2 regions of the Psychrobacillus sp. FSL K6-2843 genome follow, and region 1 is predicted to be linked to the other one. Evidence: a T-box and tRNA genes for the amino acid it is inferred to sense, from the RefSeq annotation. Region 1 holds a T-box; the other holds one or more tRNA genes.

Evidence for each region. A T-box is a leader RNA that pairs with one kind of tRNA and senses whether it is charged. The one in region 1 lies ahead of metG (methionine--tRNA ligase), so its partner is inferred to be a tRNA-Met.
Region 2: it has a tRNA-Met gene. The T-box ahead of metG (methionine--tRNA ligase) is inferred to sense a tRNA for this amino acid. The anticodon was not compared.

What each region holds. Positions count from the first base shown of each region.
Region 1 is NZ_CP152021.1:2,272,931-2,288,901, reverse strand. Features, by position in the region: gene MKY94_RS11575 (dihydrolipoamide acetyltransferase family protein) at 1-1,263, shown strand, start outside; gene MKY94_RS11570 (LLM class flavin-dependent oxidoreductase) at 1,414-2,406, shown strand; gene MKY94_RS11565 (YolD-like family protein) at 2,684-3,061, shown strand; gene MKY94_RS11560 (VC0807 family protein) at 3,275-3,961, shown strand; gene MKY94_RS11555 (LysR family transcriptional regulator) at 4,008-4,889, opposite strand; gene MKY94_RS11550 (citrate/2-methylcitrate synthase) at 4,994-6,064, shown strand; gene MKY94_RS11545 (hypothetical protein) at 6,368-6,697, opposite strand; gene MKY94_RS11540 (SDR family oxidoreductase) at 7,228-7,968, shown strand; gene MKY94_RS11535 (DUF2268 domain-containing putative Zn-dependent protease) at 8,424-9,362, shown strand; gene MKY94_RS11530 (serine/threonine protein kinase) at 9,543-10,403, shown strand; gene MKY94_RS11525 (amidohydrolase family protein) at 10,824-12,176, shown strand; T-box leader at 12,322-12,584, shown strand; gene metG (methionine--tRNA ligase) at 12,673-14,313, shown strand; gene MKY94_RS11515 (DinB family protein) at 14,405-14,878, shown strand; gene MKY94_RS11510 (GNAT family N-acetyltransferase) at 15,249-15,695, shown strand; gene MKY94_RS11505 (hypothetical protein) at 15,761-15,971, opposite strand, start outside.
Region 2 is NZ_CP152021.1:294,128-310,098, reverse strand. Features, by position in the region: gene MKY94_RS01575 (DUF2071 domain-containing protein) at 1-547, opposite strand, end outside; gene MKY94_RS01570 (HAD-IA family hydrolase) at 552-1,229, opposite strand; gene MKY94_RS01565 (NADH-dependent flavin oxidoreductase) at 1,388-2,506, shown strand; gene MKY94_RS01560 (YqhG family protein) at 2,553-3,329, opposite strand; gene MKY94_RS01555 (SNF2-related protein) at 3,359-4,891, opposite strand; gene MKY94_RS01550 (hypothetical protein) at 5,003-6,691, opposite strand; gene MKY94_RS01545 (VWA domain-containing protein) at 6,706-8,118, opposite strand; tRNA gene MKY94_RS01540 (tRNA-Ser) at 8,318-8,410, shown strand; tRNA gene MKY94_RS01535 (tRNA-Met) at 8,498-8,574, shown strand; tRNA gene MKY94_RS01530 (tRNA-Asp) at 8,578-8,653, shown strand; tRNA gene MKY94_RS01525 (tRNA-Phe) at 8,765-8,840, shown strand; tRNA gene MKY94_RS01520 (tRNA-Gly) at 8,856-8,926, shown strand; gene MKY94_RS01515 (hypothetical protein) at 9,071-9,724, shown strand; gene MKY94_RS01510 (aldose epimerase family protein) at 9,858-10,907, opposite strand; gene xylB (xylulokinase) at 11,006-12,505, opposite strand; gene xylA (xylose isomerase) at 12,536-13,858, opposite strand; gene MKY94_RS01495 (YesL family protein) at 14,058-14,693, shown strand; gene MKY94_RS01490 (carbohydrate ABC transporter permease) at 14,723-15,544, opposite strand; gene MKY94_RS01485 (sugar ABC transporter permease) at 15,558-15,971, opposite strand, start outside.

The DNA.
Region 1 (15,971 bases):
ATCGAAAAATGGTTAGTTAAACCAGGCGATCATGTAAACAAATATGATGCACTTGCAGAGGTCAATACGGACAAAGTTACTGCAGAAGTACCTTCTTCCTTTACAGGAGTCATTAAAGAACTTGTTGCAAATGAAGGAGATACGCTTGCAGTTGGAGAAATCGTCTGTACAATTGAAACAGAAGGCGGCTCTTCCGAGGAAAAAATTGTAGAAGTGAAGGAAGCAGCTCCAGAAGAACCAACTGCAGAAACAGTTAAACCAGCTGAAGTGAATAAACATATTCAATCAGCACCGGCAGAACGGGATAAAGGAATAAAAGCTCGTTACTCTCCTGCAGTTCTTAAACTTTCTCAGGAGCATGACATAGACCTTTCTTTAGTAACAGGTACTGGTAATGAAGGCAGGATTACTCGTAAGGATCTACTAAAAATCATAGATAGTGGAGAGATTCCAAAGGCTGCTCCTGCTGCAAAATCTGCCGTAGAAGAAGCGCCGGCTGTATCTTCTGCTCCTGCGAATTCCCAACCAAAGTCTGCTCCTGTTAATGTTCCAGTCGGAGCAGGTGATATTGAAATTCCTGTTACAGGCGTTCGAAAAGCAATTGCAGCTAATATGCTACGTAGTAAGCATGAAGCGCCTCACGCTTGGACAATGATAGAAGTGGATGTAACTAATCTTGTTCAATACCGTGACTCTATTAAAAAAGAGTTTAAACAAAAAGAAGGCTTTAACGTTACATACTTTGCCTTCTTCGTTAAAGCAGTAGCACAAGCATTAAAAGAGTTCCCGATGATGAACTCTATGTGGGCTGGTGACAAAATAGTCCAAAAGAAAGACATCAATATTTCGATTGCGGTTGCAACAGATGATGCATTGTTTGTTCCAGTGATTAAACAAGCAGATGAAAAGACTATTAAAGGGATTGCACGTGAAGTGAATGAGCTTGCAGGAAAAGTTCGCTCTGGTAAGCTTAAATCAGATGAAATGCAAGGTGGTACTTTCACAGTCAACAATACTGGTTCATTTGGTTCTGTTCAATCAATGGGTATCATCAACTACCCACAAGCAGCAATTCTTCAGGTGGAATCTATTGTTAAGCGTCCAGTTATTATGGAAGGCGGCATGATTGCTGCAAGAGATATGGTGAACCTATGTCTATCTCTAGACCACCGCGTGCTAGATGGCCTTGTTTGTGGTCGCTTCTTAGCTCGTGTGAAAGAAATATTAGAAAATATTTCGAAGGAAAATACATCTGTATATTAATATTCAGGCGAGAAGTCCCTCAGTAAGGGCTCTCGCCTTTTTTTATTTATAAAACTTAAGTCCCTTTCGTTTACTTTTTTAAACTATTTCTATAGCATTTAAAAGGAAAGAGATACACATGAATTTTCTATGAAGGGACGATTATATATTATGAAATTAAGTGTTTTAGATCAAGCACCGATCACGGCTGGAAATACTGCAGCAGATGCATTAAAAAAAGCAGAAGAATTAGCCCTTTTAGCTGACGAATTAGGCTATCACCGTATGTGGATGGCTGAGCATCATGGAACCGGGGCTTTTGCGAGCTCAGCTCCTGAAGTCATTGCAGCCCATCTTGCTGCTAAAACTCAAAAGCTCCGTATTGGTACTGGCGGCGTTATGATGATGCATTATTCAGCTCTTAAGCTTGCAGAGGTCTTTAAGACGTTAAGTGCTTTTTCTCCAGGGAGAATAGACTTCGGAGTGGGGCGTGCTCCTGGCGGGGATAACTATGCGATGCATGCTCTTTCTGAGGGCCGTCCACCAATGGTGAACAATATGTATGAAAAACTAGGAACTGCATTACAGCTTTTAAATGACGAAGTTCCCGAGGACAGTGTGTACAATAAAACGATTGCTACTCCATCTAATATCGTGCTTCCCGAAGCTTGGTTGCTTGGCTCGACAGGGAACAGTGCGATTCAGGCAGGAAAGATGGGCTTGGGATATTCCTTTGCACAATTCTTTCAGGGAGGAATGACTCCTGCTACTTTAAATGCATACCGTACAAATTTTAAACCTTCAGCATTAATGGAAAAGCCTGAGATTAACGTAACGTATTTAGTGACAGTTGCTGAAACAAAAGAAGAGGCAGAATTTGAAGCACTTCCACAGGATATATCTAGACTTTCTCTGATGAAGGGACAAATTCGCCAGCTTATGACACCTGAAGAAGCACAAAACTATCCTTTATCTGAAATGGATCGCATGATGATCCAGGAAAATCGTAAAATCCATTTAGTTGGTTCTGCAAAAGAAGTAGCTACTACTCTTCAAGAAGAACAGGCGCATTATGGGTTTGATGAGGCGATGATTTGTAGTATACCGCATTCTCAGCAAAAGCGTTTAGATGTATATCGATTGTTAGCAAAAGAATTGTTGTAGTGTCTTGATTCTCTTTTATATTAATACTGACTGAGCTTCTTGGTATCTTTAGCGAGTAAGTGAACGATTCGTCGTTCACTTACTCGCTTTTTGAATTGACTTCGTTCGTACTATTACAATTCTCAACTCAAAAAACATACTTTTGCCTTGCTTGCTTTCTAGTATAGATTGTTTGCTAACAGGAAAAAACAAGAATAATACTTTATAACATGAATTGCTTTAAATTGGCGGTTGATAACAGAACAAACGTTCTGTATAATGATAAAAAAGAAAGGTGATGGAGATGGCTAATTTCGAGGAAGACTGGAACGCGTTGGATTTATCTAAAATCCGTGATAGAGGTTCAAAAAAGTGGGTGGCGATGATGTTGCCTGAACACGTGAAGATGTTGAGAGACTATCATGAGGAGATAAAAAAAGTTCCGCGCCCAGATCTAAATGAGTTCGACTATGAAGCAATTCAAGAACAAATTGAACTTGCGATGAAAAGAAATGTAGACATAAAAATTAAACGTTGGAAAGATGGAGAATTTTTATATCATCGAGGGACAATTCAATGGATTGATTTAACTAGGCGCATTATCGAATTAGAAGATCCATTTCAATTTTTTGAAGTGAAATTGGATGAAATTGTGGACGTGACGATATTAGAATAAAAACATTCTGAGAGACCTCCTTATAGAGGTCTTTATTGTTTGGAAGTGCTAAGTCTAAATAGATTCAAACATAAAATAATTATAGACAAGATAACTGATGAATCACTTGGGATATATTCAATGTTAGATTTGCTAAATACCTTAATGATAATGAATTCCTTTTACTATAAAAGAGGATTATAGGTATCCATAGGGAATATATTACAGAAGGGTATGATGAGTGGGATAACAGCAAAGGATGATAAAGGGGCAATGAAGAAATACTATATCTTTTTAGAAATCTTGTTTTATGTAGTAGTACCATACTTAATTTGGACTAATGGTAGAGAAGGTTTAGGTGATTATTGGGCACTTTTGTTATCCACTGCACCTGGATTTGCCTATACTATAGTACGTTTTATTGTAGACCGAGAATTTAATGTGACGGGCATTTTTATCTTGTTCAGTTTATTGGTAGGAACTGTGATTGATATATTATCTGGATCTGCAGAAAGGATGCTATGGAACCAAGTATATTTAGGGGTTGCTTTTAGCTTCGTCTATTTGCTCTCCATGCTCATTAAAAAGCCTCTCCCATTATTTTTCTTTATAGATGTGGCATTCTTGCAGGGATATGACCGTGAAAGCAGTAGAAAGCAGTTCTATCGTAAAGAATTATTTAAATGGTTTCAGCTATTGACGCTAATGTTTGTCATAAGAGGGCTTACCCTAGCAGGCATTAAGGCATGGCTTTTGGACAGGTATGGTGTGGATAGCTATGGCACAATGTTGATTTACTTGAGAATAACTGGTTGGGTCTTTGCAGCAGTTTTCATATGGTTCTATCTAAATATTTACAAGGAAATCAAAAGATTAACGCAGCCACAGCCTCTGCAAGCGATAACAAAAGAAAATCCTTAAAACATATTAGAGAAAAAGCGTTAGCCCATTAGCTAACGCGTCTAACTTATCCAAAATAATATTTGGAAATTTGTGCGATAAATTCTTCTTCTAGTACGCTCTTTTTTTTAACAATGATAAATGTTGAGACAGTAGGCAGGTCGAACAGATCAAAATGTGGCTGCATCATCTTTCCTTCTATTAATTCTCGTCTAACAATAGAGTGAGGAAGAAAGGATACACCGAGCCCCTCCTGGATAAAGCGTTTAGTTATATGGGCTTGTGTGACTTTCATGGTTCTTAATCCAACTACATGCTTATTTAGCTTCAGTAGTAGCTCATCCCAAAAAACAGGATGATGGTGAGTAAAAAGATAATTTTTCTGAAGTATCTCTTTCACATCTATTGGTGGTCCATTTTCTTCATCAAATCCATCAAAAGGCATTAAAAACAAAATTGGGTCCTCGTAAATAGAGATTGATTCTATATTTTTCTTTTGAGAATCAATCGCAGATATTCCAACGTTTACTTCCCCTGTATCAACCAATTCCTCTATAAGATGGGATTCCTCTACCCTTATATTTATTTCTAAATCCGGATGCCGCTTTAAGAATGTTTTTAAAAAGTAAGGAAGTATGGTTTCCGCCATAAGGGGAGAGATGGCAATAGACCATTTACGGCGATAGCCTTGTGCAAATGATCGTATTTTATTGACGCTTGACTCCGACTGTTGAACTAGCTGCTTAGCCTCTGGAAGAAAAAATTTACCAGCCTCCGAAAGGGTTACACGATTGTTTATTCGATCGAAAAGAGGGGTACCTAAATACTCTTCCAGTAATTTAATATGAACGGTCACACTTGGCTGAGAGACCATTAATTTTTCAGATGCCTTTCGAAAGTTTAAGGTATCTGCAGCTACACAAAATGTTTTTAACCAGTGATATTCCATTATATTCACCTACTTGATTAACTTTTTTAATTAAGTTAATTATATATATTTAATTTTTATTATCAATGTTTTTAAATATAATAAAGAAAAAGGAGGCGTTTCATATGTTTCAAAAAGGATTAAAAGATGTAGTTGCTGTTCATACAAAAATCGCATCGGTGGATGGAGATATAGGAGAGCTTAGATACCGTGGGGTAAAAGTAGATGAGCTAGTAAATGAAGGGTCATTTGAAGATATCGCCAATTTTTTGTGGACAGGGGAACGAACAAACACTAGTTTTCCATCTTTAAATGAATTTAGAGAACTACCAAATCACATAATTGCAATTATTGATGCTCTTCCAATGGAAGTGTCCTTGATGGATGCAATGAGAACGGCGATATCAGGCTATGCTCATGCAGAATTTAAAGAAAAATCACTAGAAGAGCAGGCGATAATTTTAACAGCAGCACTGCCGGTCATAGTTGCTAGACATTATCGAAACCAAAAAGGATTAGCAATAGTAGAGCCTAAAAAAGAACTTAGCCATACTGCCAATTATTTATGGATGCTAAATGGTGAAGTACCAACAGATGTACAAGTTGAAGCGCTTGAAACCTATTTAAAGCTAACGATGGAGCACGGTTTAAATGCCTCGACCTTTGCTGCTAGAGTAACGATTTCGACAGAGTCAGATCTTACAGCTGCAGTAACTTCAGCGTTAGGAACAATGAAGGGACCGTTGCACGGAGGAGCGCCTTCAGGGGTAATTTCACTACTCAATGAGTTTAAAAATCCTACAATGATCAGAGACATTGTAAGAGATAAAATTATAAATGGCGAAAAGATAATGGGCTTTGGTCACCGAATATATAAGACAGAGGACCCTCGTTCCATTTTACTTCGAGACAAATGCTTAAACCTCCAAGGAAAGGATCCTTGGTTAGATATCGCAACTATAGCAGAAAAAGAAATTATTGATTTACTTGCAGAGCATAAGCCTGGACGCAAGCTATACACAAATGTTGAGTATTATGCTGCTGCAATCATGCGCTCGATAGATATGCCAGCAGAACTATTCACACCTACATTTAGTGTAGCTAGAATGGTAGGCTGGACTGCACATGCTATTGAACAAATAAGAGACAACACCATTTTCCGCCCACAATCCATTTATGTAGGGGAATTAAAGTAATAGAGGTAATAATGCAGAAGCATCCGGCAAATGTTTATTTTCTATATATACTTAAATAAATTGAATTAAGTATTGTAGATTTCCGTTTTGGTGTACTCTTTGCGAGAGGAGCGATAAGCCATCTCTGCCGCTATTGTTGTTACACAAAACATGTTGTTAGCTGCCCACCCACATTGTCTGCGTGACGCATAATGGGATTGTTCTCAGGCATCTGGTATTGGTTATATCGCTATATAGTCGAAACTGTTATGTGTTTAGTTTGCTAAATATAAAAAGTCATGTGTTATAAAACACATGACTTTTTTATGATTTTTGTTTATTTTTGATGAATGTGTAAATATTTAAAACAACTCCTATGACAAACATAATAATTGCATTCAATGCAAGAACTAAAACCATAAATCCTCCTGCAAAAGCAATTCCTTCTCTTGTGTCATCTGGATCAAAGTTTTTATTAGCATAATAAATTCCGAAAGCGATAAAACAATAGACTATCACCGGAACTAAAAGGGCCATAACAATTGAAGAAACCCATAAAGGAATTTTCCTTTTTTGGTATAAATACACTGCTAAACCATCACAGATTACAAGAGACAATAATAAAACAATCCAAACAATAGCATCACCGTTCATATTAATTACACCCCTTCTATAAAAGGTTAACCTAATGTGGATATTTTTACAATTAAAGGTAATTTTCTGGCATCCGAAGAGTGCTTATACCGAAAAATTGAATAAACTGATGTGGAGAAAACCGAACTTTGGAAAGGACAGTTAGACCGTAATCTAACCTACCCCGCCAACATACCCCTAATTGGTTTCCTGCAACTTTACTAGGAAATCAGTGGATATACATTACTGTAAATACGCAAAGGGGAGTATGGCATAATACAAAGACTTCTAATCAGCAATTAAATAGAAGATAATATTTCGTGTATTTTCAAATTATTCTGTTATATAATGGTATTTATAGATGTTATTGGAGTGGTGAACTTCAATTATTTTAGATTTCAGACCAATACAATTATGCAGAGTCTAAAAAATCTTAATACGGAATGTAGAATAACAGATTTTCATTTACATATATATTGAAATTATTACTTTTTGAATCTCCAATTATATATTTTTATCATCGAGTTTCAAAGTAGAATAGGAGAAAAACTATGAACAATAAAATAGCAATAATCACTGGAGCAAGTCATCCCAGGGATATTGGAACTGCAATTTGTAGAAAATTAGCTTCTAAAGGAATAGATATATTCTTTACTAACTGGCAGGCGGACAATGAGTGGATCAATAGGTTACAGCAAGAGATAGAAAATTTAGGGGTCCGTTGTGTAGGAATGGAAATCGATTTATCACCGAGTGATGCTTACAAAGTGGTGCTAGATTCAGTGGAACTGGAGTTGGGAACGCCTTCTATACTAGTTAACAATGCAGCGCATTCGACAAGAGATGGTTATTTGGAATTAGACGGCAATACAATGGATGCCCATTATGCAGTAAACATGAGAACAACATTTTTGCTGAGTGTCGAATTTGTCCGTCGCTTTAAGAGAGAGAGAGCGAACGGAAGAATTATAAATATGACATCAGGACAGGATTTAGGAGCAATGCCAGGAGAACTTGCTTATGCTGCCACCAAGGGTGCTATAACAGCTTTTACAAAATCATTATCTGCGGAAGTAGCACCCCTCGGAATTACAGTAAATGCAATAAACCCTGGCCCCACCGATTCAACTTGGATGACCGATGAAATAAGAGAACACCTTTTACCGAATTTTCCAATGGGACGAATAGGTCAGCCTAGCGATGTGGCAGAGGTCGTATCCTTTATTGCTAGCGATGAGGCAGCTTGGATTACTGGACAAGTTATTCATTCAGAGGGTGGTTTTAATCGTTGATGAGGAAAATTGGCAAATGAAAAAAATCAAAAGACAATTCCAAGATTGACATACTTTGTGTTTTAACCATTCTTTTAGTTTTTACAATGTTAACTTATTTCCATTGGAACGGTTATCAGTAAGTTACAATGAAGAAAATTCTACTCTGCTAATTGAAGAGAGATTAATAGGCAAGGAAACCTATAAAGTTGATTCTTCTACTAATTTAAAATAGATGATTTTCATCAACCAAGTAAATGGAAGTTAACTTGTATGTTTTACCCTTTTACTGCCACGCCTATTTGGTTAAGGCGATATTCTACAAGAAACAATCCTAAATAAAATGGTTGTAAGCTTTTTTGATAGTGGTAGAAGTATTTATTGCCGAGAATATGTTAGTGCATAATAATCTACTACAAAATATTTCTGCCCATTAATAGTAGTAGCATAGTTACTAATGAATCTGAGGGAAAGCTATGAATAATTTGATGAAGCTTGTTATTTTAATATGTATGTTTGTAATATTTTCTGGATGCACAGAGGAAACAGTAAAACCAAATAATCCAACTCATGAGAACCCGATTTTAATGGAACATAATGGTCAGCAATTTGAAATATATACTTTCTTCGAGGAATATGAGAACTTTGTTGATAAGGCTGAAAAAGAGCCTAGTAATATAGAGGCGTTATTTAATCAAGAGGTTAAGAAGGCATTTGCAATAAATTCTAATCACACTGTTTCTTTGTACGAAGAGATACCAGCTCCAAAGAAACTAGAACAAATAAGAGAATATCTAGAAAAATTAAAAAGTAATAAGCAGGAAATAAATAAATGGATCCAAGAAGCATTAGAGGAATCCTCAGACAGGCTTTCTGGAGTAGATAAGACGATTTACGTATTTCCTTCCTTTGTAGAAGAGGAAGCATCCCTAAAAGACTTGGACTACGTGGCTGGTGGAACATTTGGTAAGGAACATTTTTATCTAAAGATTAACCCGTCCTTCACAGAGCTGGCCTTAAAGTATACGGTTGCTCATGAATACCATCATACGGTTGCTATGGAGAGCGGAGACGCTACCACATTACTAGAGCGATGTATATTGGAGGGGAAGGCAGATACCTTTGCCAAAATCATCTATCCACAAATGGAACCGGTTTGGCAACAGCCACTTTCTGGTTATTATGAGGAGCAGGGCTGGAAAGTTTTCAAAGAAAACTTAGAATCAGAGGAATCAGAAATTTGGGATTTCCTTTTCGTCGGTAATCATTTTAAAGGAATAGCCAAATGGACCAATTACAAAATTGGTTATGAGATAATGCGAAGCTTTTTGGAGAAAAATCATGACGTTTCTACAGAAGAATGGACCAAAATGTCTGCACAAGAAATACTAGCTAAAAGTAAGTATGTAGATTAGTTTATGAAATTCCTCTGTCTAACGTACTCTAACAAACAAAAGAAAAATAAGGGTAATACTTTTTGCTAGACAATTGTTTCATAAGAGGATATTTTTTGAGCTTTTAGAAAATCGGTATTCTTCTTGTTATGCACTCGACTTTTTATAAAGATTGCTGAGAGAGGAGTTACCAAATTTAATATGAGAAATGGGCAAACGGTAATATTAGACGGAGTATCTTTTCCATTAAAAGATATCCATGATTTTCGATGGATACATGATTATGGAGAGGTTTTTTGTGTGTTTGACCGACAGGATTCAGGAAATCTCTCTTTTTTGGTGATAAAAGATGGTTTAAAGAACTTCGTTAAATATGCTGGCGCCGCTCCTGTAAATTACAAGGGAAAACCAGGGGAAGCAATTAATAAACTTAAAAATGCAAAAGTTGTGTACGAAGCATTAGATCATCCACATTTAGTTAAACTAGTAGAACACCGAGAGATGGAAGAAGGATATGCACTTGTGTATGAATGGTTTGATGGCCTAAATATACAAAAGAATATGGCTCATTGTCCAGCTTGTCAGAGGTTTAAGCTGCTGCCTTTAGAAGTACGAATAAAGTCTCTTTCTACTATTTTTGAGTTTCATGTACATGTAGAAAAAAGTAATTATGCAGCAATAGACTTTTATGATGGAAGTATTTTATACGATTTTCAACAGCATAAGACAAAAATATGTGATGTAGATTTGTACCATTCTAAACCATTCTATAATGAAAAAGGTAGGCTTTGGGGTTCGTCAAGGTTTATGTCACCAGAAGAGTTTAAGATGTGTGCAGAAATTGATGCACGTTCGAATGTTTTTAATATGGGTGCCATCGCTTTTTATATTTTAGGTGGTGCTCTTGACCGTTCATATAACCAGTGGGAAGCAGGAAAAGAATTATATAGTGTTGCTAGAAGGGCAGTAGAGATTGAAAAAGACAATCGTTATTCTTCAATTGTAGATTTCTTCACAGAATGGAAGTTAGTTGTAGATAAAGAGTTTTCTTTCAAGGATTAATTATATTTTATGTTTTTAATTTATTTAAAGGAAAATAAATATGTAAGCTAGAATAGTAATAAATAGTTAATTTCAAGCCCAAAATAATATTGTTCTACAAACAAAATATGCTAAGAATATTGCTGTTTTGTTATTAAATTTATTGAAAAAGAATTGATGAATGGCCTATGATAGCCAAATTATATAACAAGAAAAAATTCAGATATTGTTTATAAACACTCATACAAGGGGAAAAGAAAGAGAAGCTTCTTTTTAGGATGTACTATCTGAGATTTTAAGAAGAAGGCATTTTATTATATAGGAACAAATATTCAAATATAATGAAATGCCCATCAATCAGTTTGCCTTTGAAACCAAAGATATAAATCTTTTAATTAGATTAGAAGCTACACATATTCTGGGAGAAAAGGAAAGTGTGCCATGGAGAATTCTGTATTGTTATTAAAAAATGCAAATGTGATCGATGTTGTAACTGGTAAAACAATTTATTCTCATCTTCTTATTCAAAATGGTTTTATTACAAAGATTGTTTCTGCACATAAGCCTATTGGCTATATTCATAAAAAAGCAGTTATTTATGATTTGAAAAGAAGATTTGTTATTCCTGGTTTGATTGATATGCATGTACATATGAAAGGGGACTATGCCCCTATTTTCACTGCCTCTGGTGTTACAACAGTTAGAAACACAGGAGGTAACATCGGAGAGTTAAAAAAAATAATTAACGCATCCAGCGGGGCACCTACCCCAAGAATTATCTCAGCAGATAGAATTATTGATGGACCACCGGGGTTATGGGGAGAGAATAGTCCTTGGAACATAAATATTAATGATGCTTGTAGTGCAAGAGCTGAGGTTAAAAGACAGGTTGAAGCGGGAGCAGATTTTATCAAAGTGTATGGTTGGTTGAAAAAAGAAATGATGAAAATAGTCGTGGAGGAAGCAAAACTTCTTCATAAGGAAGTTAGCTGTGATTTAGTACATTCAATAGAGGTTACTGCCACAGAGGCAGCAAAAATGGGTATTAAATGGAACGAGCATGCTTCAGGTATTATAAAAAATATTTTTCCTAACTGGACTATGCAAGCAGACGAAAATATATGGGAGACAATTGATTGGAAAAATCCTGACATGCAAAAAATTATAGAGGTATGTAAAATACTTGTGGAAAATAAAGTAGTGCTTTGTCCGACAATGGTTTTGTATGATCAAGTAAATTTAATGAGGAATTACTGGTATCCAGAAGAAAAAATAATGAACAAACTAAAAGAGAATGCTGTGTTGATGCAACATTGGAGAAGATTTATAGAAAATACTAGCTCATTAAATTCGTTAGGCATACAACATACTTATAACAAGGCAATTACAAAGGCTTATTTCGAATTAGGTGGGACAGTGGTTGCTGGATCTGATACCCCTGCTGGTATATTTACATTTCCTGGTATGGCATTACACCGAGAGCTAGAATTATTTGTAGAAATTGGTTTATCTGAAATAGATGCATTACGAACTGCCACGATTAAAGCAGCTGAAGCACTAGATAGGCAAGATATAGGGGTTATTCAAGAAGGCACAATCGCGGATATGGTAGTACTTGAAAAAAATCCATTAAAAGACATACGTAATACGAAAGAAATTCATTTTATTATCAAAGGTGGTACCGTATATTCACAGGACGACTTGCTTGATAAGGTTCCAACAGAGGAAAACATAAAAAAATCCGTTGAGGAATTTATGAATAGTTTTCTAGATACAAATTATAAATCTAGCTAATATTAATTAAACTAAAAAGTTTTAGGAAATTGTAAATAAAATTAGTTAGACCTTTCTACGTTTCTACATACTTTAAACTTAAAACTAGAAAAATGGAAAGTAAGTGTTGATTTTTTCAAAGAAAGTCAATATAATTCTCTTAATATGAAAAGCGTTGAAGAGGAAAAGTAAAATAATGATGTTATAAAGAGAGCTTCTGACGGTGGAAATGAGGCAAACTAATTATTTGAACATGATCTCGGAGCTTCGTACTGAACGTTTTGCGACTAGTAGGATACGACAAGAGTTGACACTTGTTATCAATGTCAAAGTATAAAGGCATTCTTGCTATGTACTTATGGAGTCAAGTAGTGTGAGCTATTTGAGCATTAAGGTGGTACCACGGGATATTTAACCCTCGTCCTTATCGATTATTCGATAGGGGGGAGGTTTTTTTTATGGAATGATTTAAACGTTAGATTTTATAAAAGAGTATCTTAAATAAGGAGAGATAAAAATGAGTATTTTAATAGGGGGAGCGTGGCCGTATGCCAATGGTTCGTTACATTTGGGGCACATAGCTGCATTGTTACCAGGAGATATATTAGCTAGGTATTTTAGGTTAAAAGGAGAAGATGTATTATACGTTTCTGGGAGTGATTGTAATGGTACGCCAATTTCCATTCGCGCTAACTCTGAAGGTAGTACAACAAAAGTAATAGCAGATCGCTACCATAATGAGTTTGTTGATACCTTTAAACGTTTGGGCTTTACGTATGATATGTTTACCAGAACAGATAGCCCCAATCATCACGCTGTCGTACAAGATATTTTTTTAAAGCTATGGAAGAATGGTTATATTTACAAGAAAGAAATAGAACAAACGTATTGTGAAGTGGATAGGCAGTTTTTACCGGATCGATATGTAGAAGGAACTTGTCCGAACTGTGGAAGCAAGGCTAGAGGAGATCAATGTGACAGCTGTTCTTTAATTTTAGACCCTTTAGATTTAACAAACAGAAGCTGTAAACTCTGTGGTAATGAACCGAGTATACGAAAAACAGAACATTTTTATTTTGAACTAGGCAGCTTTCAGGAGGAACTGGAGAACTATGTGAAGGTTTCTAAGAAAAGCAATGCATGGCGAGACAATGCCGTTCAACTGACAGAGCGATATTTGAGTGAGGGCCTTAAAGATCGGGCGGCTTCAAGAGATCTTCCAAACGGAGTAAGTATTCCTATAAAAGGCTATGAGGAAAAGAAAATTTACGTGTGGATTGAAGCTGTTTCTGGATATTATTCAGCGAGTAAGGAGTGGGGATTACAAAATAATAAGGATGTACAAAGCTTTTGGGATGAAGCGACAATATCTTACTACGTTCATGGAAAGGATAACATACCTTTTCATACACTTATCTGGCCAGCAATACTAAAGGGAATCGGTCATAAAGCTCTTCCAACACATATCGTATCTAATGAATATCTAACATTGGAAAAGAAAAAAATATCTACTAGCCAAAACTGGGCAGTTTGGGCTCCTTATATTTTGGAAAAATATCATCCTGATTCTATAAGGTATTTCTTAACAATTAATGCTCCGGAAAATAGAGACACAGATTTTTCCTGGAGAGAATTTATTCATAGTCATAATGGGGAGCTATTAGGTGCATATGGCAACTTTATCAATCGTACATTAAAGTTTATAGAAAAATCATATGAAGGTCAGATACCCGAAGAAGAAATTAATGATTTAATCATAAAACAAACCGAAAGCTTGTATATTAGAATCGGCAAATTAATAGAAGAGGCTCATTTTAAAACAGCCTTAGAAACTATTTTTACCTATATTCGAGATGCTAACAAATACTTTGACGAGCAAAAACCTTGGTTACAAATTAAAGAAGAAAAGGATACAAGTAAAAATACTATAACAACTTGCGTTTATATAATTGGAAATGTCGCTCAATTGTTATTCCCGTTTTTGCCCTTTTCTAGTGAAGAAGTACGGAAGATATTGAGAATGGACAACTTCCAATGGGAGCCAGTTCATGTCAAAGGGAAAACGATAAAAAACATTACTCCTCTATTTGAAAGAATTGACACCGTGGTTATTCAAGATGAACTTGATCAATTGAATAAGAATGTCAACAATGCCTAACAAGCATATATGTTGATTCAAGTCCTTTTCCTTGAATAAGCAATTATTTTATTTAAAATTAAAAAGGAAACTATGAAGGAGGCGTATATTAATGTATCGTAAAGTAGAGGATTTTATACAGGAATGGACAATGTCGGCGGAAGGAACAGCAAATGTTTTTAAGGCTATGACAGACGATAAGCTAGATCAAGCAATAGTAAAAAATCATAACACACTTGGTTGGTTAGCTTGGCATTTAACAACAGCACCAATTTTCTTAGCAAAGTTTGCTAAGCTTGAATTACCTACAGTGGGTAATCCTAAAGAAATACCAGCATCAGCAAAAGCAATTGTGACAGCTTATGAAAATATGGCAAAATCACTTGAAAATGCAGCCTCTTCTTTAACAGACAAAGATTTAGTGGAGGGAGTTCCAGCTTTCGGTACAACGTTAGAGCGTGGGCAAATTTTACGTAAAATCGTTGACCACCAAACTCATCACCGTGGTCAAATGACCGTATTACTTCGTCAAGCTGGTTTAGAAGTTCCAGGAGTAATGGGACCAACAAAAGAACAACAAATGTAATGTAGAACCACCTTTATTAAAATAAAGGTGGTTTTTTTATGAGCATGGGGTCAATAAACCGATCTAGGTACAATTACAATAAAGAACTTCATTTTATCTTAACGGCCAGACTTTATTAGAGAAATCGACCTAACTTGTTTAAGCAGACGAAAAAGCTACTAAATTTCAAGAGTCTGAAAATTTATAATGGATAGAAAGATTATAATCTAGCTTATGCTATAATCGGAAAGTATAATCAATTTAATTTTTAACAGGGGGGCGTTCAATATGATAAATAAACTAATTAGTTTGGGATTACAAAACAAAAAAGGTGAACGTCCTATTTAAATTAGTTAAATTTAGCGTTCAACCATCAAAAAGGGGAAATTTTGTGGAAATAAGATTACAAGAACTAAGTTCAAAAAACTGGTATGAATGCTGCCAACTAGAAATTTCTGAGGAACAGAAAGAATATATAGATACAAATGCAATCTCAATCGCACAGTCCAAGTTTGAAGTTACCTTAAAGCCATATGCGATTATTTGTGATGGAGCTATAGTTGGATTTCTAATGTATAATTCGGTTAAAGAAGAGCTTGATGGCTACTGGATATATAGAATAATGATTGATAAGAAATTTCAAGGGAAGGGCATTGGAAGGATTGCTTCAGAACTGATGCTTTTCGAAATGTCTAAACTACCTGATGTGAAAAAAATTGTAGTTGGTTATCACCCGGACAATCTAGGAGCACATAATCTATATTCAAAACTTGGGTTCATCAATAATGGTGATAGGTTCGGAAAAGAGATGGCCGTTGTCAAATATATAAATGAATAAATGAGTAAAAGGAAGAACCAATTTGGTGCTTCCTTTTTGTTTTCTTTAGATGGAGCTGTCTTTAACTATTCTAAAACTTTTAGATCGTAAGAATAAATACTTTTCTTTTGAACACTCGATAATAAATCGTGGAAACCAGTAATATCTAAAGTATTAACACGGCTACCATTGTCTAAATTATATTCCTCTAAATAGTATTTTTCTTTTTTTTCATCGCTATATCTTAGCACATAAAGTGAGTTATCTTTAAAATAAGTTTCCTCGTTGTGTCTGATT
Region 2 (15,971 bases), 2.0 Mb from region 1:
AGCAATAGCGCTCTGTCAGCCACTCCTCAAAACTGCCTTCTTCTGCATAGAATGGTTGGGAGATAGGACGGTAACTGCATTCTAGCTTTGCATTTACACCATGTCGCCGCTTGCTTGAATATTCGATGGTCGATTGGCTTCTAACTACCTTCATATCTGCATGCATATAAGGTAAATGGTATACCGTTCGGGCCACCTTCACGGCAAGTAAATTTTCCGCATCCAAACTAAAGAAAAACACGCCTGGCTTTCCATTTATCGTGACATAAGTTCGAACATTCAACTCAGCAAAACAATCGGTCCCAGGAACTCTTGGTGTTCCACGCAGCCTAATGTTTGTCATATGGAAAGGAACGACACCAATCCAACCTTTGCCATTAAACGAATCTAAAGGCAGTACGTCAGGTACGATTTTTCGTAAAACATTAAGATCAATAGGATAATGTACAAACAACAGGTCATTCCATGTCTGGGTCATCGTCCAAGGTAGTTTAGGGAGTGGCCAGGACCGGTGAATAGCATCCCATTTATCTTTTTTGTCCTCCATAGCTTTACTCCTTTTCTTTTACAATGTCTATTATCTCCATTGGCTGTTTTAACTTAGGAAATCCGTAGAGTTGATTGCTTACGCTAGACGGTAAAAACCATATAGCCTGGTAAGGTCTCATCCCCACCTCAATTGCTCCCCTTAGCTCATCGGAACCCCCATCTCCTATAAATAAACAATGCTCAGGATGCACATTTAGATTGTTGCAGGCAATTAGGTAGATTGCTGGATTTGGTTTACGCTCTCTCACTAGGTAAGAGAATACTACGTCATCAAAATAAGACGGCAACAAACACTTATTCCAGGCTTCTACCTCTTCTGAAGTACAATTACTAATAAGTCCAATTTTAATATCCAAGGCTTTAAAATTTTCTATCATTTTTATAATAGATTCATCTATATTCTCAAAGGCGACCGACTTAACAAATACCCTTTGCTCATGTATTATTTTGATGGCCTGTTCATCAATTGGTAGGCCGTTTTCTTTTAATATTTCTCTTAAAACACTAGGATGATCGAGATAAGTTCCGTCCATTCTTTCATTAACTCTCGCATGCCATTCTCTTTTATAGAGCGATTCCTCCAATCCAAGAGATTCTACAGAGTAGCTTGCTTTCTTACCTCCCTCTTTCCATTCCGTAATAAGTGTCTCAAACAAATCAAAAAACACCGCTTGAATCAAAAAGGTCACCCCTAAATTTTGTGAGTTACAGGTAACCTTCTACAGATTATAAGCAAAAACCTTCCTACTGGGAGATTTGAGGCCAATTATTTTGAATTTACAATGCATTCCTTTAGGGTGTATATATAGTTGATTTAATGAAAAGGAGATGTTACTTAATGGGAAATACTTCTATGTTTGATTCATACAAATTACCATCTGGCGTTACATTAAAAAATCGAATTTTAATGGCTCCAATGACAACTTATTCATCCGAGAAAAATGGCGATATATCAGATGACGAACTAATCTATTATGCTCGACGTGCTAAAAGTGGAATCGGGGCAGTTATTACAGCGTGTGCTTATGCAGAGCCACTTGGTGCTGGATTCGAATACTCAATAGGTGCTGAATCTGACGATAGAATTCCTAGTCTGAAAAAGCTAGCAAATGCCATTAAAGACAATGGAGCAAAGGCTATACTACAAATCTTCCATGCCGGGCGACAATCTAATTCGAAGGTGTTAAATGGCGAACAGCCTGTATCTGCCAGTGCTGTTGCTGCTCCACGCGACAATGCAGAAGTGCCACGCGAAATGACAGCAGAAGAAATTGAAAAAACAATTGCTTCTTTTAAAGAAGCAACGCGAAGAGCTATTGAGGCAGGATTTGATGGAGTAGAAATCCATGGGGCGAACACTTACTTAATCCACCAGTTCTTCTCTCCACACTCCAATCGTAGAACAGACAAATGGGGCGGAAGCTTAGAAAAGCGCATGACATTCCCGTTAGCAATTGTTGAGGCTGTTCAGACGGCAGCTAAGCAGTACTCAACAGAGCCATTCATAATAGGATATCGTTTTTCACCAGAGGAGTATCAGGATCCTGGATTTACAATGGAAGATTCTTTGGAGCTTGTACATGTTTTATCTGAGAAAAATCTAGATTATATTCACGTTTCCCTTGGGCATTTCTTTGGTTCCTCTAATCGTGATGAAAACGATACTACTCCACGCATTAAACTTATCCAGGAAGCAATTGGAGACAAAGTTCCTGTAATGGGCGTTGGTACTTTGGAAACTAGAGAGGACGTTGAAAAAGCATTAGAGGTGACTCCCCTTGTTGCGATTGGACGTGCACTAGTAACTGACCCTGAATGGTTTTCAAAACTGGAAAAAGGAGAAGACGACACCATCTTCCCAGCTGTGTATGTAAGCAAAAAAGAGGAACTGGACATTCCAGATCCATTATGGGATAAAATTATGCAGGTTAAAGGTTGGTTTAAGGTTGCAGACTAACATTTAAAAACGGCTCCGGAGATTAATTTTCCGGAGCCGTCATTTATCATCGCATATAAAACAAACCACCGCTAATAATCTCAATACCAACTCGAGCCGCATACTGCTCCTCGAGAGCCTTTTTCTCCATTTCGTAGCACTCTGGCTTCTCTTCTACACCTTCATAAAAGTATTCAAGTACCTCTAGGCTCCTTCGCCATCTTTCTTTTGCTTCTTCCGCCCATGTATGATCGTCGTTAGCAATAATACCGTCAATTACTGCATCTAACCGCTCTAAACCACGTAATGGCTTAATGATATATGGCAGATTAAATACATTGTCTGGCATAGCCACATCAAAACTAATTTCTTTCATCGAATCGTGGAAATCCTCCCTAACAATTCCAGTCATTAAATTTAACCCCAAGGAGAAGAGAGTTTCCTTTGTCTGATCACTATAGTAGGTAACCTTATAATTGACCCCTAACCAAGGTGTAAATATGACTTGGGTATCACTTACTACCTTTTCATACATATGGACAAATGACCCGAGCTCCTGTGCCGCTTGGAACATTTGGTTAAGCCTGTTCGAACCAAAATGGATTACCTCTCCTTTTATATCCTCTTGCAGCTTCGTTTTGTCTGTAATGAATGTCAGCTGCATAGGACTCGACTCGGCACCAGTTGCTTCTACATATTGCCAATAATACGGTCGATTCATAAGCTTTTTATCCATCTCTTCCGTCAATTGAACGACCACGTAATGGTCGCTCTCACTTAATATCGGGCAATTATTTTCTTTAAAAAATTGAAGTAAAAAATCGTGAACTTGTTTTGGGTACATGCATACCCTCCTTCCATACCCTACCTGCACTATATTGTTTTTTTATAAGTCGTTAGAATATCATCTAGTTCGCCGACTACCTTTTCAAATACATCGATTTTGGTGTAAAGCAAATCTAGAATATGCTGCTCAATCGTATCCTGAATAGCCAAATTATAGATGTGGACATCATGCTCTTGCCCTAATCTATGCACTCGCCCAATTCGTTGCTCTAGCTTCATCGGGTTCCAAGGAAGATCATAGTTGATAACATGATGACAAAACTGGAGATTGATACCTTCTCCACCCGATTCGGTTGCTATTAGCACCTGTGCCTGCTCCTTGAACAAATGCTTCATCCAATCACGCTTGTTTTTGTTGAACTTCCCGTTAAATAAAACACTTGTAATTCCCTTCGTGCTTAAATACCATTGCAGATAAATTTGACTTGCACGGTATTCCGTAAAAATAATCACCTTGTCATTTGCTTCTGCAATAATCTCATAAGCTTTTTCTGCTTTAGAGTTAACTTCAAGAGACATGAGCTTCTGCATCACACTTTGCACATAAGCAACCTCTTCGCGGTTGGTACATTTCTCCACCATGTTATTAAGCGTTAAACAGGTTGCTTCCTTGCTGCTACACATTTCCTTTTGAAGTGTAATCATAGAAAAAGCACCAGAAAACACAGAGGAAATATTCTTTAAATCGGAAATCATCTCATATGCTTCCTTTTCCTCTTTTGTAAATTCAATTGGAATTATATTCACCTTACGAGTTGTCCATTCAATTCCAGTATCCTGCCTTCTGTTTCTTACCATTACCTGATTCACCAGTTCCCTTAAATACTCATCATGCTCTAGGCTGTGTTTGCTTGCAGAAAAAGACTCCTGGAATGTCTCATAATTTCCCAAATGACCTGGCTTCAATAGAGAAATAAGATAAAATAATTCAAATACATCGTTTTGAACAGGCGTCGCTGTTAACAGCAAGCAGAATTTCTTTTTTAACCCTTGAACGAATTCATATATTTTCGTTTTATGATTTTTCAGCTTGTGCGCCTCGTCAATGATGATCATGTCATAATTTTGAGCATATATGAGTTCTTTATGCGGACTTTTTTTGGCTGTATCCATGCTCATAATGACAATGTCATTGTGGTCAAGGGAATAACTCTTTTTGTATGGGATGGCAGGTATATGAAATTTGAAATTCATCTCTTCCACCCATTGATTAATCAAAGATGCTGGTGCTAGTATTAGAGCCTTTTTAACAAGTCCCCGTACCATATATTCTTTCAATATTAAGCCTGCCTCAATCGTTTTACCCAGACCTACCTCGTCCGCTAAAATTGCTTTCCCATTCATACGTTCAATAACTGTCTGCGCCACCTCTAATTGATGGTTTAAAGCCTGAAGATTTGGCAAATACTTTGGAGACTGAAGTCCCGTAAACTCAGTTATTAAATTATTTTTTACTATGTCATAGCTCATATTATAGAGATTCCAATTATCCCATGACTCTTCATTTTCCAATCGTTTTGTTAAGCCTTCCTTCCAGGAAGACGATCTTTCAATCAACATAAAAAACACCTCACAGCAAATCATTTTTCTTAGATTGCCCAAATGTGAGGTGTGTATGATTTATTTTCGAGAATATAAAATATAAAGACTCTCAAAATGGAAAATTCATTCTTAAAATAAACTATCTATCGTGTTTTCTCTTCCCTTTAAAGCTTCCCATGTTCTATGTACTGTAAAGTTTTGAGCTAAAACGTTAGATCTTTTGGTTATCTCATCTGGATATCCAAGTATTTCTAGCAATTTTATAGCATTTCTTGAAATAGAAGGCCCATCATGAATTTTATAATCAAATTGTACTTCTCCACCTTCAACCTTTTCCCTAAAGTGATAATTATCATATATACTTTCCGCTATTTCGGTCAGCTCGATGTCATGGGTTGCCAACAAATTTATACCTTTATTTAGAGATAGCCACTCCATAATGGAGGCCGACGCTGCTATTCGTTCAATGGTATTTGTCCCTTTTAGAATTTCATCTATAAACGAAATACAAGGCTTTCCTCCCGTTATGAGGCGAATAATTCGCTGTAACGATTTTATCTCAGCAATAAAATAGCTGTCACCATTCAACACATTATCCTGAACCGCCATAGAAGTTACGATATAACTAGGCTTCATAGTCCAGCTTTTTGCAATTGCTGTATTGATTGTTTGTGCTAGGATGGCATTAATAGCCACAGCTTTAATATATGTAGACTTCCCAGAAGCATTAGAGCCTGTGATAAGCGTAGATTTCTTTAAATGAGAAGAATTTAAAACTGGCTTTACTAGAAGAGGATGCGCCATTTTTTCAAATGTAAGTACCTCTTGGTCTGTAAAAGTAGGTGTACAGTATGTATCTAATGTATTACGGTAATAACTGACTGCTATTGCCGCATCAAGCTTTCCTACTAAAGTCCAAACTTCTTCATATTCCTTTTGGTGAGCAGAAATTGTTTTGAAAATCTTATTATAGGAAATAAAATCTAACAAAAAGAGGATACGCACGTATTCTAACAATAAATCAAACTCACCACTTCCTCCACTTCCTAAGGTTGCAATTCTGTTAAAGGTAACTACCTTTTTTAAAGGCTGAACACTTTTTTTTAGTCCATCTATATATGGCATTAGCATCAAATCTTTAATAGAAGCTATTCGCTTACCAGCAATTATAATAGCAGCAGCATACCCCACCGAATGAAGGTTATTTTCTATCTTTGTCTTGTTTCGATAATAAATGATTCCATTTAAGATCAGTGAGCCTATAAAACTTAATATTCCATATTTAATACTTATAAATAGGAAAAGTAGAGAAGCTATGGGCAGAAGTGCAAGGATTACGTACATATAAGTATTTTTTATTTCAAACTCTTTGAAGTCAAAGAAATAGGAAGATGAATTTGTATAGTTTTCTTTGCCAAGATCAGAAAGTATTAGAAGTATTTTTTCTCTCAAGTTTACGTTTTCTGTAAGTAGCGAATACAATGCTTCATTGCTTTCTTTCTTGTTTGGGTCGATTGCTCGAAGCTCATTAAATAAGTATTCCTCCCCTACAGATAATTGAGTGTAATTTAGCTTTTTGAAAACCTCATTCATTCCTAAATCAGCCCACGTCAGCTCATCCACACCATCATAAACTTTCAATTGTTTTTTCTCATTAAACCAATAGGAGGATATGGAGTTCAAATCTGCTTCTGGTGAGGAAAATATACCAGAAGCCCATTCTTCTCTAAACTTCTTTAATTTCTTTCTTTCTCTAGTAAGTAAATAATAAAAAATGAAGGCAATTACCACGATTGCGATAATGAAAAATGTACTCATTAATAGCCCTCCTATTAAGACTGTTCAGACCTCAGCTTATTCACTTCATCTGTCCAAGCTTTAATTTTTTGATGGATGCGATTATATTCGTTTTCCACCGTCTGTTTTTTTGATTCACTTAAATCATCATTCCACTTGGATAATGTGTCTTTTCGTTCCTGCACCTTAGTTTGTAGTGCTTCTGCTTGATGTGCTGATATTATTTCTTCCGTTTCCATCCATGTCACCATTTGACTCAATCGATTCCGTTCATTGGAAATGGCAAAAGAAAGGGAAAGCGAAATTTTACTAATATCATACTGCGCATTAGAAATAGCAAAACCATTGGGTGCATTTAATTGAATATAAGCCACATCTAAGACACTTGGAATAACCCACTTTTCTTCGATACTTTTATTCAATTCGTCGCTATTTTCAGCAGAAATATATTCTCCTTTTCCCGCTTCAGCTACAGCCTTTAATTGATCTTGACCTTTTTGGTCTACATTAAAGCCAACAATATTTACTTGACGGTTTTCATTTCCTTTAGCAAACTCTTCGGCCTCTTTAATAGGATCCCCGTCGCATGTCTCTGCTCCGTCACTAACAATATAAACAGTTAATGCACCTTCAGAATTCTTACTTGCTTCATTTGCTGTTTTTATTGCGGCAGCTAATGGAGTCCATCCTTTTGCCGCGACATCATCCACTACAGGATCAAATTTATCCGTACTATAAGACTGCATTGGATAAATCTCATCTATCTTTGTACAAGAAAGTTCCTTATCTTTATCCTCCTGTGAACCTTCATGGCCATAGACATAAAGAGAAACTTCACTAGAAGCTCCAATCGTCTTTGCAAAACGCTTCATAGCAGTTTTTGCTATCCCCATCTTTTGTTTGCCATCTACGGACAATAGCATACTTGAACTTGCATCGAGTAATAGTATCGACTTTGGTGTAACTTCCTCATTACTTCCACCTGAGATTGTTTCTTTAGTAGGCTCAGGTAAATATGGTTCATTTAAAACGGCTACATAATTCATCTGTTTATCTAACAGATCACTATACACAGTGCTACCGAAATAATAGAGAAGCATTTTAAATAATGTTTCCTCATCTTTTATCATGTCCGTAGTATTTTTAAGCTCTTCTTGTTCATCTAGTGTTAGCTCTCTTGCATCCTTTGGCCAACTGGATGTTTCGTGTTCAAAAGAATAGTCTAGTGCGAACAAACCTGGCTCAGAATTCTTCCATTCCTCTAAATCTGTCGGAATAATAATTTTTTCAATTGCGAGGAGTTTTTCTTTTTCAGTGTTCTCCTCTTCTGTTACTATTTTTTGATTGTCACTTATTTTTTTATTTTCTTCACCTGCTTGAGATTCATTCGAGCAAGCTGATAGGAACAATATGAGCAACATAGTTAATAAAGTAAATAGTCGATTCATGAAATTCCTCCTTGCTTTTAAACTTACTTATAATTCCATACGTAACATAATGGAAAAATGTTTCATTTAAGAGAAGAAACAACTTTTATTATTACGGATATAACCTTAAAATTTGTTTTAGAAGAAAAAGGAGGTTGCTTTTATTTTTTAAAAATGGTATACTAGTTCTTGTCTTGTTGCTAGTACAGTAACATCATATGGAGGAATACCCAAGTTCGGCTGAAGGGATCGGTCTTGAAAACCGACAGGCGGGTCATACCGCGCGGGGGTTCGAATCCCTCTTCCTCCTCCATTTTTATTTACGTTGTTTGTAAGTGTAAAATATAGTATACTAGTTTATAATGCGTAGTTGATTTAAATTTCAACTCTTTCTTATTGTCGCGGGGTGGAGCAGTTCGGTAGCTCGTCGGGCTCATAACCCGAAGGTCACAGGTTCAAATCCTGTCCCCGCAACCAAATGGTCCCGTGGTGTAGCGGTTAACATGCCTGCCTGTCACGCAGGAGATCGCCGGTTCGATCCCGGTCGGGACCGCCATTTTTTTGTAAGCAAGCAGTTCCTATGCAACTAAGTGATATAACATACATATTTTGTATTATACTTAACTGACTATGAGATACTAAGCTTCGTTTACTTGATACAAATTTAGGCTCAGTAGCTCAGTCGGTAGAGCAAAGGACTGAAAATCCTTGTGTCGGCGGTTCGATTCCGTCCTGAGCCACCATTTATGTTTTAATATGCGGGTGTAGTTTAGTGGTAAAACCTCAGCCTTCCAAGCTGATGATGAGAGTTCGATTCTCTTCACCCGCTTCCAATAAAAAGAAGACCTATTGATGCAAAGATCAATGGGCCTTTTTTTTTGTCGTTTCTTTTTCAATTTCTTTCATTCGTTGGAATAATAACTCCTTGTTAGGACAAGATAGTAGGAGAAAATGATGAGAGGCGGTAATGACTATGACTACAGAATGGTTTGACAGAGTAACAGAGGAGCTACAGGATCATTTGAATTCGATTTGCGAGCAGTACGATCAAGTCGGCCACATGAACATTAATCGCGCCTCTAAACATCCGCGAATTGAATTTTTTGTTAGTACGTTAGAGGATGAGCGAGACTATTTTTGCACTATTCTATTTGATCCTTATAATGAAGAGTTCTATGTTGAAAGTTTCGATGTTGAACTTCTCCAACCTACCAGAATAATGTTAGATGACATTACTGATATTATAGAAGCTGTTCATGAAAGCTTTCACGAATTTCTTGAAGATGACAGTGAAAGTGAATTAATTTATTTGGATGATGATGGTGACAACGATGACGATGATGATGACGATGAAATCATGTTAGAAGAAATTGATGTGGATTGGGAAACACCTGAGGTTACTGCATTTTTAATAGATGATAATATTGAGGTAACATATCAGTTCGGTATAGACAGTGCCAATGGCGATGGTGTTCTCCGTAGAAGAAATCGTAGCTGGGTAGATGATGAGGAGTTCGTCGATGAAAGTACCTTTACTTTTAAAAAAGATGAGGCAAGTACAATTATAGCTATGATCGCAAGCCATATGGATAAATTAATCGGATATGATGAAATTATTGATCTTTAATTATTTTACATCTTCAATTGGACAAGTGCCAATTGAAGATGTTTTATTATGTGTTAAATAATCAACCACTGTCTTACTTTATCCTCAAATATATTTGCACCTATGCCAAGAAGATCCTCTTTTACATACATTGTCAATCAATTATCACTTCAAAGGAATAGATTGTCGTTGATTTGTACTCATTCCCTGCTAGTAGAATTGAGGAAGGAAAATGAGGATGATGAATGGAGTCAGGTGGACCTTGTGTTTCTAAGCATACACCTAAATAGTTTCTTACCTGTTCTCCTCTCATTGTTTCAGAGCCAGCCAAGTTATTTCCAGAATAGAGGACTACTGCAGATTCTGTCGTTTCTACTATTAGTTTGCGACCACTTTCCTTTTCTGTTAATACGATTGTGCCAGAATTATCTTCCAATAGAAATGGATGATCATAACCGTGACCTACTAGCATAGTTTGAGGATGAACCGAGTCTACTCCATCAGCAATTTTACGAAACTTCCGAAAGTCAAATACAGTGTCATCTACTGGAACTAAATTTCCAGTTGGGAGAAATTCCTCATCCAACTCCAAGTATGTAGAACTTTCTATCATTAGTTCATGGTCCAATACATCCCTCTGTAGGTTTCCACTAAGATTGAAATAAGAGTGATTTGTTACGTTTACCACAGTATCCCTATCACAAATACCTTTGTACGTAATAGATAGAGTGTCTCTTTCATTTAGAATCGTATAAGTTACTTTCATCTCTAAATTTCCAGGGTATCCCTCTTCCCCATCTTCACTTAAGTATGTAAATTCAATCGTTGTTTCCTCTTTTCCTTCTAACACGGTAGCATCCCATAATACGTGACTGAATCCTTTGGCCCCTCCATGTATATGGTTGTTTTTCTCGTTCTTTGGAATATTGTAGACATTCTCTCCTAAGCGGAAAGTTCCTCGTTTAATACGACCAGCGACTCGACCTACGACAGCTCCTAAATACTTGGCGTTTTGACCGTACTCCTCAATTGTATCGAACCCCAATACTACATTTTCATATTGCCCTCTACGGTCAGATGCTAAAATTTTAGTAATTACACATCCATAATTCATGCAAGATATTTCAAAACCATTTTTATTTTTTACTGTAAACAATGTAACAGGCTGGTCGTCGTCTATTAATCCAATTAGCTTCTTCTGCACTAACACTTTGCTTCATTCCTCTCCTATGTAATTTCACTTCCAATCGCCTTATAAATAAGAGTCCCAACTATATAAGTTGAGACTCAATTTATTCATCCTTACTCACGGAATTCTAAAAGATTTTTATTCAGGTCTTTCGTGTGAAAATAAACCTTTTGATAAATAGGAAATAATTTCTTATATTTTATTACATTGGCTTTAATAGGAGTAAACTGCTTCTCCACCTTCAAAAACTCGTCTGCACAATCCTTTAACGAATCGAACCATCCACAACCATAGGCTGCTAACATCGCAGCACCCATTCCTGGGCCCTGTTCACTCGTTAAGCGAACAATTTTGGCATTAAAAATATCTGCCTGCATTTGAAGCCAATCTTCATTTTGAGCGCCACCGCCAATGGACACAATAGTATCTATTAACTTACCGTTTTGTCGAAAGATTTCAATAGATTCTAGCAGAGAGAATGTAATTCCTTCTAAAATTGCACGAGTAAAATTCTTACGTTGGTGAGAACTGTCCATCCCAATAAAACTTGCACGAACTGCCGCGTCTGCATAAGGAGTTCTTTCTCCAACTAGATAAGGGGTAAATACTAACCCATTTGAACCTACTGGAACAGAACCTACCTCAGACAATAGTTGTTGGAACGATTCTTCCTTTGCAAATACCTCTTTAAACCAAGTTAAGCTGTATCCTGCTGAAAGCGTTACACCCATTGTATAAAAAGCATCCGGCGCTCCGTGATTAAAATAATGAACCTTTCCATCAAAATTTTTATTCGATGTTGCTTCATAGGATAATACAACTCCGGATGTACCTATGCTGCATAGAGTTTTTCCATCTTCTAAAATTCCAGAACCTATCGCTCCACATGCATTATCCGCACCACCAGCAAATACACGAGTAGTAGCTGAAAGACCAGTGGCTTGGGCAGCCTCCAAAGAAAGTGAACCAACTTCGTCGTGGGATTCTACCAATGGAGGGCATAGACTAGGATTGATATCTAATAATGTACATATAGCCGTGCTCCATTCTTTTCTACTAACATCTAGTAGAAGAGTTCCAGCAGCATCCGAATACTCCATATGTAGTTGTCCTGTAAGTTTAAATCTTAGATAATCCTTAGGGAGTATAAATGTCTTTGCCTTCTCAAATATATTTGGCTCATGTTCCTTCACCCATAATATTTTCGGTAGAGTAAAACCCTCTAAAGCAGGATTTTTTGTTATTTGTAGCAGTCTTTCCTCGCCAATCACATCATAGATTTGCTGACACTGAGCGGAAGTACGAGTGTCATTCCAAAGAATCGCAGGCCGTAATACTTCATTTTGCTCATCTAACAGAACCAGACCGTGCATCTGACCAGAAAAACTTAACCCTTCTATATTCACAACATCGTCCGAGTAATCCTTCAAAAGCTCCTCTAACCCCAAAAGTGTTTGGTCAACCCAGTGCTGAGGATTTTGTTCGCTGTAACCTGTTTTTTCCTGTATTAAGGGGTATGATCTCGAAACACTTTGAACGACTTTTCCGTTTTTATTTATGAGTAATATTTTTACAGCACTCGTTCCTAAATCTACTCCAATGACATATTTCATACTTCAGCCCCCCTACCATATGAAAGCGTATTATTTCTTAAACGCCTGTAATAAATACTGATTGATTGTCGCCTTAATCTGCTCTAGACGACCGGAAGTCTGTTTAATATCTTGTAGCTCTAAAGCATATGCTTCTAGTTTATGGAAATCTGTTTTACCTTCAACTATCTCTAATCCAATGCCTTCTTTGTACGTTTTGTAACGATCTTCTACAACATTTTCAAGCACTTTATCATCTATTAGATTTTGAGCCACTCGTAAACCTACTGCAAAAGCGTCCATTCCAGCGATATGTGCATGGAACAAGTCCTCTGGTTCAAATGATGCTCTTCTAACTTTTGCATCAAAGTTTAAACCACCTCTGCCTAGTCCACCATTTTGCAAGATTTCATACATCGCAAGAGTTGTAGTCCATAAATCTGTTGGGAATTCGTCAGTATCCCATCCAAGAAGTGGGTTACCTTGGTTAGCATCAACTGAGCCTAACATATTATTAATGCGCGCATAATGAAGCTCATGCTCAAATGTATGACCAGCAAGCGTTGCATGATTTGCTTCAATATTAAACTTGAATGATTTTTCCAGACCATAGCTTTGTAAAAATGCATGTGCAGTGGCTACATCATAATCATATTGGTGAGTAGATGGCTCTTTTGGTTTTGGTTCTATTAAGAATTGAGCATCAAAGCCAATTTCTTTAGCGTAATCTACAGCCATATGATAAAAACGAGCCAGGTTATCCAATTCTAGTTTCATATTTGTATTCAATAAAGTGTCGTAACCTTCTCGCCCACCCCAGAACACATAATTTTGTGCACCAAGCTCCTTACCAATTTCTAACCCTTTTTTCACTTTAGCAGCGGAGTACGCAAATACATCGGCATTACTCGAAGTTGCAGCTCCATGAACAAAGCGAGGATGGGTAAAGTTATTTGCCGTATTCCAAAGCAATTTTGCTTTACTAGTTTTCATATAATCCTTTATCATGCTTACAATCACGTCTAAATTATGATTGCTTTCCTTTAAATTAATTCCCTCTGGAGCAATATCAACATCATGGAAGCAGAAAAACGGGACATCCATCTTTTCGTAGAACTCAAAGGATGCCTCTACCCTTGCTTTTGCTAAATCCAACCCCCTAAAATTGTCCCAAGGGCGATTCATACTTCCCGCTCCAAATGGATCTGAACCGTCCATTGTAAACGTATGCCAATAGGACACGGCATACCTTAAGGCCTCTTCCATTGTTTTATCGCCAATTTTCTCCTGCGGATTATAAAACTTAAATGCATAAGGATTTTTCGAAGTAGCACCTTCGAATCTAACTTTTTTTACATTTTGAAAATAGACCATCATTTATACCTCCGGATTATATTCTCAGCAACCAGATTTAGGATGTTATATCACTGAGCGTATTTTAATTTAGTTTGTAAATTATCTGAACAAAGTTATAACTTTCAAATAAAAGTGGTGACATTCTTCAAAAGTAGAGTGTATGCTATTAATAATTATTTAACTTATTAAAAAAAATAGAAAACAAAGGCGGATTTCTATGAATGCAACTAGTAGCTTTATTTATAACGCAACCGAATGGATTACTAAATTTGCTTATTTAAATGTGCTATGGATACTTTTTACTCTGCTAGGTGGCGTAATTTTCGGTTTTTTCCCCTCCACTATTTCGATGTTCGCAGTTGTAAGAGAGTGGCTAAAAGGTGAAACCGATTTACCCTTGTTCAGTACTTTCTGGAAGCATTATAGAAATGAATTTGTTAAAAGCAATTTGTTAGGAATCTTTGTTACCATCATCGGAGTAGTTATTGTGTTAGATATTTTTTATATTCAATCTACCAATAGCAAGCTTTTAAGTTGGACATACCTTCCTCTATTTGCTTTTATGCTACTATTCATTATGTTTTTGTTTTACCTTTTTCCATCCTTTGTACATTTCAATTTAAAGCTAGGACAGGTGATAAAAAATTCCTTTTTTATTATGCTAATCAATCCAATTACTACGCTATTCATCTTTCTCTGCTTATTGCCCTTCTTCTATTTAATAAGCATTCTTCCAGCTATCGGATTTATATTTGGCGGAAGCGTCTATGCTCTTATATCTATGAGATTTGGCCTCCTTGCATTTCAAAAAGTAAGTGAAAAACAAGAGGCATTAAAATCAAGCAATGGGTAATAGCTTCTATATACGTGAAGCTATTAGCTTTACCCTTTCACAGCACTTGCCGAGATACCTTCCACTACTTTATTGCTAAAGAAAATAAAGGCGATAATGATTGGCAATACGCTTATGATCAGCGTAGCTCCTATCGCTCCCCAATCCGTCATATACTGTCCAATGAAATTTTGGATACCAACCGTTAACGTTTTGTATTTCTCAGAGCTTATAAATGTATTGACGAACACAAACTCATTCCAGTTATAGATCATATTAATGACTACTGTTGTAGCCATTACTGGTGTGGTCATTGGAAGAATAACCTTAAAAAACATCCGATTAACTGAGCAACCGTCTATAACAGCAGCTTCCTCAATTTCCTTTGGTAGCGTGTAATAGAACCCGAGTAAGATCATCATGGTAATTGGCAGATTATAGGCTGTATATGTAATAACAACACCGAACGGGTTATCTATTAAATTTACACTCAAAAACATACTGTAGAGTGGGATAAGCGCTGAATGGATAGGAATCATTAACCCGATGATAAACAGACTTAGTACAGCTCCGCTTAGCTTCCACCTCATTCGAGTAATAGCAAAAGTAGCCATACTTGCAAAAAGAACAGTTAACACTATCGCAAGAGCTGTAATCCAAACACTATTAAAAAAGTAAACTCCTATACCTCCATCCCAAACTTTTAGATAATTTTCCCACCTAAACTCAGAAGGTAAGGCAAATGGTGATCCCGCAAATATTTCCCGATTATCTTTTAATGAGAAAATAAATAACCATATTAGCGGGATGATTTGAAACAATGCTACTACTATTAGACTGAAATATAGAAAGAAGTAGCCAACGCGTTTCATATACAAACCTCCTTTAATATTCTATTCTCTCTTTTGGTGTAGTTAATTTACGAATAACAAAAGTTACAATTAAAGTAATAATTAATAGAAGGAATCCAATCGCACTTCCATATCCAAAGTTATAGCTTGAAAATGCTAGTTTATACATATAGGAAGCCATTACTTCACTTGCACCATTCGGACCACCAGAAGTCATCACATAAATTAAATCAAAGTATTTTAACGACCCAATTATCGCTAATACGACTGTCACACTTACGACTTCTTTGATTAATGGCAACTTAATCCTTGTGGCAATTTGGAATGCTGTAGCACCATCCATTCTTGCTGCTTCAATTAATGACTCTGGGATATTCTTCAATGCAGCATAGTAAATCAAAATATAAAATCCTGCATATTGCCACAAAATCGGGATAAATATAGCAAA